3 regions of the Promicromonospora vindobonensis genome follow, and region 1 is predicted to be linked to each of the others. Evidence: riboswitches for the same ligand, from Rfam matches in the RefSeq annotation. Region 1 holds a riboswitch; each other region holds the start of a gene.
The links. A riboswitch is a leader RNA that binds a small molecule or an ion and turns the genes downstream of it on or off. The one in region 1 is predicted to bind thiamine pyrophosphate.
Positions count from the first base shown of each region.

Region 1 (3,268 bases):
GCGGCAGCACCATGAGCCCGACGACGATCGCCGCGCCCACCAGCGCCATCGTCACGTCCCGTGGCGACCGCCAGGACAGCCGCTTGGCCGAGCCCTTTGCGGACACGAGGCGCAACGCGGCCTCGCGGCGGCTGCGGGCCCTTGCCGACATGGCGAGGGCAGCCGAGATGACGACGAGCTGCATGATCGAGAGCACCGAGGCCGACCGCAGGTCGAGGAACTGGGTGGTGCGGGTCCAGATCTCGGTCTCGATGGTCCCGTACCGCGCACCGCCGAGCACCAGGACAACTCCGAATGCCGTGGCGCAGAACAGGAACACCACCGAGGCCGCTGACGCAACGGCCGGGGCGAGGGACGGCAGGACCACCGTCCGGAACACCCGCGCGGGACTCGCGCCGAGGGAGGCGGCGGCCTGCTCGGTCCGCGGGTCGAGGCGCTCCCAGAGCCCGCCCACGGTGCGCACCACCACGGACACGTTGAAGAAGACGAGCGCGACGACGATGCCGGCCAGCGACTCCTCCAGCCCGAGGAACCCGAGGATGCCGCCGGGCGCGAACAGGGTGCGGAACGCGACGCCGACCACGACGGCAGGCAGCACGAACGGCACGGTCACGAGCCCGCGCACCAGGCTGCGGCCGGGGAACGACCGCCGGTACAGCAGGTAGGCGAGCGGCAGGCCGAGCAGCACGGAGAACGCGGTGCCGAGCACGGCCTGCGCCAGGGTGAACCCGACGAGCCGCCAGGTGCGCGGACGGAGGACCACCTCGGTGAAGCCGGTGAGGTCGACCACGCCGTCGGGCACGAAGCCGCGGACGACGAGCGAGGCAACGGGCCAGGCGAAGAAGATGGCAAGGAAGCCGAGCGGAACGGCGACCGCCGCCGCCCACAGCAGCGGCGCCGCCCCGCGCCGGCTCAGCCGAGCACTGTCTCGGTCCACCGCTCTATCCACTCGTCGCGGTGCTCACTCACCTCGGTGGGGTCCACCTCGAACGGCGCGTCGGCCTGCGGCGCGAACTTCTGCCAGTCGGCGGGCAGCTCCACCGAGGAGTCGGCCGGGTACATGTACATCGACTCGGGCAGCGCGGACTGGACGTCCTCCGTCAGCAGGAAGTCGACGAGCTCCCGCGCGCCCTCGGGGTTGTCGGACCCTGCGAGCACGCCCGCGTACTCGACCTGCCGGAAGCACGTCTCCAGCAGGGCGCTCGTGGTCGACTCGGACCCGTCCTCGTTCACCGTGAACGCCGGCGACGTCGCGTACGACAGCGCGAGCGGACGTTCGCCGCCCTCGCCCGCACCCGAGAAGTCCACGTAGTACGCGTCCTCCCACGAGTCGGCGACCTTGACGCCGTTGTCCGCGAGGGACGTCCAGTAGTCCTCGAACCCGTCCTCGCCGAACGCCCCGATCGTCGCCAGCAGGAACGCGAGCCCCGGGGACGACGTCGCAGGGTTGGTCACCACGAGCAGGTCGCGGTACTTCGGGTCGGCCAGGTCGTCCAGGGTCTTCGGGACCTCGAGGCCGGACTTCTCGAACCAGGCCTCGTCTGCGTTCACGCAGACGTCGCCCTGGTCGATCGGGGTGAGCGCCGCGCCGAGCTGCTCCGCGCCGTCGGGCAGGCCCTCCGGCGTGTACTCCTCGACCACGCCCTCCTCCAGCGCGCGGGAGGCGAACGAGTTGTCGATGCCGAACACGGCGTCGCCGAGCGGGGCGTCCTTGGTGAGCACCAGCTGGTTCACCAGCGTTCCGGCGTCGCCCGCCGCGCTGACCTCTACGGTCAGTCCGGACTCCTGCTCGAACCGGTCGACCAGCTTCTCGTCGAGGGCCCAGGAGTCGTGGGTCACGAGGGTCACGGTGCCCGACGCCGACGGGTCACCCGCGTCGCTCCCGGAGCCGCCACCACCGCAGCCGGCGAGCAGCAGCGCCACGGAGAGCGCTCCGGCGACCGGTCCAGCATGGATGGTGCCCCCGTGGGCACCGGAAAGACGCAACATCATGCCTCGACTTCCTCCGCCGGTGTGACCCGGATCAGGTTCAAGGGTCTGCGGTTTTCCGCACTCTCAGCGCTGTCGGGCGCTCCCCTGTCGTTTCCAGGCAGCCTACTGGCCCATCGGGGGCTACGGTGTGAAGGTGGCCCAGATTGAGACGGAACAGACACTCGCCGAGAAGCTCGGCACTCTTGCCCTGACGCTCGCGGCCGGCTGGGCCGCGCAGAAGGCAGTCAGCATGATCTGGAAGGGCGTGACCGGCAACGACGCCCCCAACAAGCCGGACGACCCGGAGCTGGACCTGGTGCAGGCCACCGTGTTCGCTGCGGTCGCCGCAGGGACAGCGGTGTTCGCGAAGCGCCTGGCGGCGAAGGGCGCGTCGAAGGCAGCCCTGCGGCTCGCCGCCCGCCGCTCAGCGCACTGACCGGCCCAGCCCCGGATCCTCGCTCAGCGCGCCGCCTTGCGCGGCCGCCGGGTGAGCAGCGGGTCGTGCCCGCGTGGCCTGCCCACTGGCTCGACCCCGTCGAGCACGCGCGCCAGCACTGCCTGCGTCACGCCTGCCGGCTCGCGGTCGACCCGCAGCCTGGTCATGACCTGGTCCGCCGCCAGGCGCAGCGGGATATCCGCCCGGCCCGCGGCCTCGAGCAGCAGGCGCTCCGCGGTCTCCTCGGAGACCCCGCGAACGGCCATGATGACGCCCTTGGCCTGCTCGATCACGGCCTGGCTCACGAAGGCCCTCGTCACCACGGCGGACGATCGCCGGGCCAGCGCCTCCTTCTGGACCGGCGTGGCATCCACGACGTACCCGATCAGCTCCGGCGAGTGGCCGGAGCCACCCCGCGAGCCCTGACCGATGACGACCACCGACCGTGTCCGACCCTTGCGGTCCACGATCCGGTGTGAGCAGGCGAACGGCCGGCCGAGCCGCAACGCCTCGGTGGCGGCGCGGACCACCCGGCTCCGATCGTCCGGATGTTTTCGGGAACTGAGCGCCTCGAGGCCTGGTTCCACCTCGTGCCGCTTCCAACCGTGCATGGTGTAGATCTCGTCGGACCACCACCAGCTACCCGACGAGAGGTCGACGCGGAAACGGCCGACCAGCAGGTTGGTGCCGAGGCCCAGAGCATGTGCCAGGTCGCCCGCCGAGAAGCTCGGTGGTTCCGTCGCGACATCTCCCCCGGCACCGTCCACAACACTGAGCGCGGGCTGTTTGAAAGAGGACATCTCAACCTCCCAGATCCGATGTGGACTGGGAGCCGCTTCATGACTCCGCGCCGTCAATTGT
Region 1 is NZ_JBHUOG010000001.1:2,094,303-2,097,570, forward strand. Features, by position in the region: gene ACFS27_RS09500 (ABC transporter permease) at 1-937, opposite strand, end outside; gene ACFS27_RS09505 (thiamine ABC transporter substrate-binding protein) at 913-1,992, opposite strand; TPP riboswitch at 1,984-2,088, opposite strand; gene ACFS27_RS09510 (DUF4235 domain-containing protein) at 2,126-2,407, shown strand; gene ACFS27_RS09515 (PAS and ANTAR domain-containing protein) at 2,431-3,207, opposite strand.

Region 2 (3,268 bases), on a different contig from region 1:
AGGTGCTCCTTCGGCGTGACGTAGCAGAGCATCGCGGTGCCATACCGGGCGATCTCCGTGGCACCGATGGCCGAGGTGATGTGGTCGTACCCGGGCGCGATGTCGGTCACCAGCGGACCGAGCGTGTAGAACGGCGCGCCGTCGCAGAGCTCCTGCTGCCGCTCGACGTTCTCCCGTACCAGGTGGAACGGGACGTGTCCCGGCCCCTCGACCATCACCTGGACGTCGTACGCCCACGCCCGCTTCGTGAGCTCCGCGAGGGTGTCGAGCTCGGCGAACTGCGCCGTGTCGTTCGCGTCGGCGAGCGACCCCGGGCGCAGGCCGTCGCCCAGGGAGAACGCCACGTCGTAGGCCGCGAAGATCTCGCAGAGCTCGTCGAAGTGGGTGTAGAGAAAGTTCTCCTGGTGGTGCGCCAGGCACCAGCCCGCCAGGATCGACCCGCCGCGCGAGACGATGCCGGTGACCCGGTCCGCGGTGAGCGGCACGTAGCGCAGCAGCACGCCGGCGTGCACGGTCATGTAGTCGACGCCCTGCTCGCACTGCTCGATCACCGTGTCGCGGTAGACCTCCCAGGTCAGCGCGCTCGCGTCACCGTTCACCTTCTCGAGGGCCTGGTAGATCGGCACCGTGCCGATGGGCACCGGAGAGTTTCGCAGGAGCCACTCGCGGGTGGTGTGGATGTCGTCACCGGTGGACAGGTCCATGACCGTGTCGGCGCCCCACTTGGTGGCCCACTCGAGCTTTTCCACCTCCTCCGCGATAGAGCTGTGGACGGCCGAGTTGCCGATGTTCGCGTTGACCTTCACGAGGAACGCCTTGCCGATGATCATCGGCTCGGACTCCGGGTGGTTCACGTTGTTCGGGATGATCGCCCGGCCCGCGGCGACCTCGCTGCGCACCAGCTCGACGTCGCAGCCCTCGCGCACCGCGACGAACCGCATCTCCGGCGTGATCACGCCCTGGCGTGCGTAGTGCATCTGGGTGACGGTCCGGCCGGGGAGAGCCCGGCGCGGACGACGTCGTTCGCCCTGCCACTCCTGCGAGGCGGCGCCCCGGCGGACGGCGCCCCTTCCGTCGTCCGTCAGGTCCCTGCGGCGTCCGTCGTACTCCTGCGTGTCTCCTCGCGCCACGACCCAGGGTTCTCGGGCCGGTGCGAGCCCGCGCACCGGGTCGGAACCGGGCCCCTGGGTGCGGTAGACCCGCACGGGCTCGTTCGGGGTGCCGTCGGGCGACGGCGCCAGGGCGATCTCGGTGACCGGCACCCGCAGGCCGGTGTCGTCGTGCGGTGTGCTGTCCCCGCCGTCGTGCTCGTGGTCGTACGCGAGCGTGCGGGACTGGGTGTTCTCCATCATCAGACTCCTGCTTCCTACGCCGGTGTTAACCGGACAGGTTCAACGGTCCCGGGCCGTCCAGCCCGATCTCAGCCCCTGCGCGAGGCACCCGTGGGATCGCCGATGACGTTAGCACCTCAGGGTTGCCTACGATCGGCGGGTCTCTTTCGGAGCCAAACGGGGGCCGCTGGTGATAAAGAAGCCCCATGGCTCGCTCCACCCAGAAGTGGGCCCAGGACATGGAGGCAGGCATGTCGATTCGAGGAAAGCTGCGGACAAGGGCGTTCGCGCTGGCAGCGACGGGAGCGTTCGTGGTGCAAGCAGGGATCGTGGCGAGTGCGTTGCCGGCGGCGGGCGAGCCCGAGGCGGGCACGGCGGCGTCGGACAACCAGATCACGCTGACCGCATGGGACGGGTACCGCGAGCTGCGCGAGGGAAAGTCGTCGAACCTGCGGCCGGGCGCCAAGGGCGGGCTCGTGCTGCGCGGTACCGGCGACACCGTCGAGTACACCGACCCGTTCGGTGACGGCACGCCCGTCACCTACGAGACCGGCCGGTGGACGTCGCCGGTCGTCGAGGCCGGATACCTGATCGACGAGTCCGTGAGCTCGTGGAACGCACACACCCCCACGGGCACGTGGGTCGAGATCGAGTTCCGGGGCCGCAAGGCCGACGGGACCTGGACCAAGTGGTTCGTGATGAGCCGCTGGGCGTCGGGCACCGAGTTCGCGCCGGCCGACGGCAGCGTCGGCGACATCCACCGCACGTCCGTGAACGGCCAGACCGACGCGGACGCGTACCTGTTCACGGACACCTACGTCGCGAAGTCGGGCCACGAGCCGGACGCGTTCCAGACCCGGGCCACGTTGTACCGGCCAGAGGGCACCCGGGTCTCCCCTCGGCTCGACTCGGTGAGCACCATGACCAACGAGTACCTGCCCGACGCGCACTACACGGGCACCAGCGACTTCACGCTCGGAGGTGAGCTGGCGCTCGACGTGCCGCAGTTCAGCCAGAACATCCACCGCGGCGAGTACCCGGAGTTCGGGGGCGGCGGACAGGTGTGGTGCTCGCCGACGTCGTCGACGATGGTGATCTACTCCTACGGCCTCGAGGTCCCGGCGGAGGAGCTGGAGGGCATCGAGGCGCCGAACGGTGACCCGCAGGTCGACTACGCCGCCATGCGGACGTGGGACTACGCGTACGAGGGCGCGGGCAACTGGCCGTTCAACGCCGCCTACGCGAACACGTTCGGGCTGGAGTCCTTCGTGACCCGGCTGCGGTCCCTCGCGGAGGCCGAGCGGTTCATCGAGGCAGGCATCCCGCTCATCCTCTCGATCAACTTCGAGGAGGAGGAGATGCCGGAGGCCGGCTACGGCACCAACGGGCACATCGTCACGCTCGTCGGGTTCACCGCCGACGGCGACCCGATCATCAACGACCCGAACAAGGCCAGCAACGAGGCGGTGCGCTCCGTGTACACACGGGAGAACTTCGAGCGTGTGTGGCAGACGTCGACCGACGGCATCACGTACGTCTACCACCCGCACGACGTGAAGCTCCCCCACAACCTGCCGGGGGTCACCCCGAACTGGTAACCGGCCTCCGGCCGACAGGGAAGGACAGTTAGCACGCGGGATGCGTTGCACAGAGTAGACAAGCTCTACTGAGCGCAACGCACCCCGCGTGCGTACCGTCGCCCCCGCGACCGCTCTATCGGCCCGGGACCTCCCGTGGTTCCGAGGTGTACGACGCCGTCGTGTAGCCCTCCGCGGAGACCGTCACCTGCACCGTGAGCTCAGCGCCCCGGTCGTGGCCGGTCACCAGGTACCGAGGGCCGGTCGCCCAGGGCAGCGGCTCGCCGTCGCGCAGCCACCGGTAGCTGACGTCGACGTCGGCCGGGAGGTACGTGCCTGCGTCGGCGGTCAGGATCTTCC
Region 2 is NZ_JBHUOG010000002.1:3,266,274-3,269,541, forward strand. Features, by position in the region: gene thiC (phosphomethylpyrimidine synthase ThiC) at 1-1,352, opposite strand, end outside; TPP riboswitch at 1,347-1,452, opposite strand; gene ACFS27_RS27830 (C39 family peptidase) at 1,538-2,929, shown strand; gene ACFS27_RS27835 (N-acetylmuramoyl-L-alanine amidase) at 3,045-3,268, opposite strand, start outside.
Region 2: another riboswitch for thiamine pyrophosphate. It lies ahead of thiC (phosphomethylpyrimidine synthase ThiC); the one in region 1 lies ahead of ACFS27_RS09505 (thiamine ABC transporter substrate-binding protein).

Region 3 (3,268 bases), on a different contig from region 1:
TACGACGGCATCCAGTTCAAGAACGGCGGCGGGAACATGCCCGACGTGCGCATCACGGACGTGCGCATCGACCGGTCGAACAACGGGTCCGGCATCCTCGCGATGGGCGGCGCTCGCGGCAATGCGATCCTCTCGAACGTGACCGTCACCAACTCCGGTGAGGGGGACATCGAGAAGGAGCCGGGTTCGACGTTCGTGTTCACCGGCGAGTAGGCGCGGTCGGCTCCAGGCAGGGTCGGCTCCACAGCCGAACCAGGGTTGGTGTCGTCATCCGGCAGGCGGATGGCGGCACCAACTCGCTGTCGACTCGCTGTCGACTCGCTGTCGACTCGCTGTCGACTCGCTGTCGACTCGCTGGTCGCTGGTCGCTGGTTGCTGGTTGCTGGTTGCTGGTTGCTGGTTGCTGGTTGCAGGTCACGGGTCACGGGTTGCGCCGAACCGCAAGTTGCTCGGCTCGGGCACGTCGAACCGCAAGTTGTTCGTGTTCAAGCGGCTAACTCACCGTCGAACCGCAAGTTGCTGGTCACCGGTCGCGCCGAACCGCAAGTCACGCGTCGATCAGGGCGCTGATCGACCATCAACATTCGGTTCGGCGTCGAGAAGGAAGCGGGACTTGCGGTTCGGCGCTCTTCAGACCGGCGGAGGACCGTCAACTTGCGGTTCGAGGTCCGTCAGACCGGCGGAGGACCGTCAACTTGCGGTTCGAGGTCCGTCAGACCGGCGGAGGACCGTCAACTTGCGGTTCGAGGTCCGTCAGACCGGCGGAGGACCGTCAACTTGCGGTTCGAGGTCCGTCAGACCGGCGGAGGACCGTCAACTTGCGGTTCGAGGTCCGTCAGACCGGCGGAGGACCATCAACTTGCGGTTCGGCGCTCTCCGACGAGGAGGCCGCGCTCGGCTGGGCCGAGCAGTGATCGTCGGCCCGGCGGTTCCACGATCGAGGTGCGCGCGCTGCAGACGGGCCCCCGAGTAGCGCGGTCGGCGCAGGCCCCCTCGGCGCAGGCCCCCTCAGCGCAGGCCCCCGTCAGCGCAGCCCCCCGTCAGCGCAGCCCTGCGTCGGTGACCCGGCGGCGCAGCTCGGCCGCCGCGGCCCGGGGGTCCGCGGCCTGAGTGATCGCACGGACGACGACGACGCGGCGGGCCCCGGCGTCGAGCACCTGGTCGAGGCGGGCGGCGTCGATCCCGCCGATGGCGAACCAGGGCGTGGCCGGCTCGCGGGCGGCGACGTCACGCAGCAGGTCCAGCCCGACGGCGGGGCGGCCCGGCTTGGTCGGTGTCGCCCACAGGGGTCCGACGCAGAAGTAGTCGACCCCCGGATCGGCCTCTGCGGCCAGCGCCTGGTCCAGGGAGTGGGTGGAGCGGCCGAGGACGGGGCTGTCGCCCAGCAGGGCCCGGACGGCGTGCGGCGGGAGGTCGCCCTGGCCCATGTGCACCGCCGGCGCACCGGTGAGCTGGGCGATGTCGGCGCGGTCGTTGACCGCCCAGAGCGCACCGTGCTCCGCGGCGACCCGGGCGACGAGTGCATGCAGCTCGACCTCGCGGGCCGCGTCCAGCGACTTGTCCCGGAGCTGGACGACGTCGACGCCGCCCTCCAGCGCCGCGTGCAGGAACGGTTCGAGGTCGTCCGTGTCCTGGCGGGCGTCCGTGCACAGGTACAGGTGGGCGTCGGCGAGGCGGTTTCGGGGGTCCACGAGCGCGAGTGTAGGCAGACGCCGGCCCGTGCCGTGCCTCCCGGTCCACCCGCCAGGCCGCCCCTCGGGCCGGGTTATGGTTGTCGCGTGCACGGGAGCCCCGCACGGGGCTGAGAGGGCGAGAGCGCCGACCGTCGAACCTGATCTGGGTCATGCCAGCGAAGGGAGAACATGTGAGCAGTCGTGTGTGCGACGTCCTCGTCATCGGCGGGGGCATCATCGGCCTGACCGCTGCCTGGCGTGCGCTGGAGGCCGGCGCGAGCGTCGTCGTCCTCGACCCGTCGCCCGGCGACGGCGCGACCCACGCCGCAGCGGGCATGCTCGCACCCGTCATGGAGGCAGGTTTCGGGGAAGCGGGCCAGGCCCGCCTCGGCACCGCCTCGCTCGCCCTCTGGCCGGCGTTCGCCGAGTCGCTCGAACGCGCGGCGGGACTGCCACCGGGCGCCGTCGGGCTGGAGACGACCGGGACGCTCGCGCTCGCCTACGACAGCGACGACCTGGTCGCGATGCGCCGCATGCTCGCCCTGCACAGCGAGTGGGATCTCGGCTCGGCGGAGATCCCGCCGGACGAGGCGCGGCACCGCGAGCCCGCCGTCGGGCAACGGGTGGCCGGCGCGGCATGGGTGCCCCGCGACCACCGGGTCGACCCCCGTGCGGTGCACCGGGCGCTGGCCGCCGTCGTCGCGGCGCGCGGCACCTTCGTCCGCCGCGCCGCGGTCTCGCTGACATGGGCAGACGGCGCGGTGGTCGGCGCGGTCGACGAGGCGGGCGCCGGGTACGCGGCAGGGACGGTGGTCCTGGCCGCCGGCCACGCCAGCGGGACCCTGTTCGCGGGCGCGCCCACCCGGCCGGTTCCCGGCACGACGCTGCGCCTCGATGCCGACGCCGACCGGTCGCCGGCGGTCGTGGTGCGCGGCACGGTCCAGGGGCGTCCGATCTACGCGGTGCCCCGCGCGCTGCGGGCCGACGGGCGGCGCCAGGTGGTCGTCGGTGCGACGTCGGACGAGCGCGAGGACGACCGTCTGACGCGCGCCGGCGACGTCTTCGCCCTGCTGCGTGACGCCCGCGCGCTCCTGCCAGGGCTCGACGACGCCGTCCTCGTGGAGACCACCACCCGTTCCCGGCCCGGCAGCCCGGACAACGCTCCGCTGCTCGGCCGGGCCGCCGAGGGCCTCTGCCTGGCCACCGGGCACCACCGCAACGGCATCCTGCTCACGGCGCTGACGGCGGCCGCCGTCGACCGGGTGCTGGGGGTGGCACCGGTCGGATCGCAGGCCGCGGAGGCCATCGAAGCCGCTCACCAGTTCGCGGACCCGCGCAGGTTCGCCGACACGTACAGCACGACTAGAGGAGGCACGGCATGAGCACCGCCCCGTCCACACAGCACCCGCACCCGGAGAACCCGGGGGCTCACCACGGGCCCGCAGGCACCGCCGTCGTCAACGGTGAGCCGTACCGGCTCGACGGCGAGCTGCCCGTCACCGACCTGGTTGCCCGCCTCCTGCCCGGTCTCGTGGTCGACGGCGCACCGCAGGGCGTCGCGGTGGCGCTGGACGACGCCGTCGTGCCGCGCGGCG
Region 3 is NZ_JBHUOG010000002.1:445,894-449,161, forward strand. Features, by position in the region: gene ACFS27_RS15225 (CARDB domain-containing protein) at 1-213, shown strand, start outside; gene thiE (thiamine phosphate synthase) at 1,041-1,691, opposite strand; TPP riboswitch at 1,773-1,875, shown strand; gene thiO (glycine oxidase ThiO) at 1,865-3,055, shown strand; gene thiS (sulfur carrier protein ThiS) at 3,052-3,268, shown strand, end outside.
Region 3: another riboswitch for thiamine pyrophosphate. It lies ahead of thiO (glycine oxidase ThiO); the one in region 1 lies ahead of ACFS27_RS09505 (thiamine ABC transporter substrate-binding protein).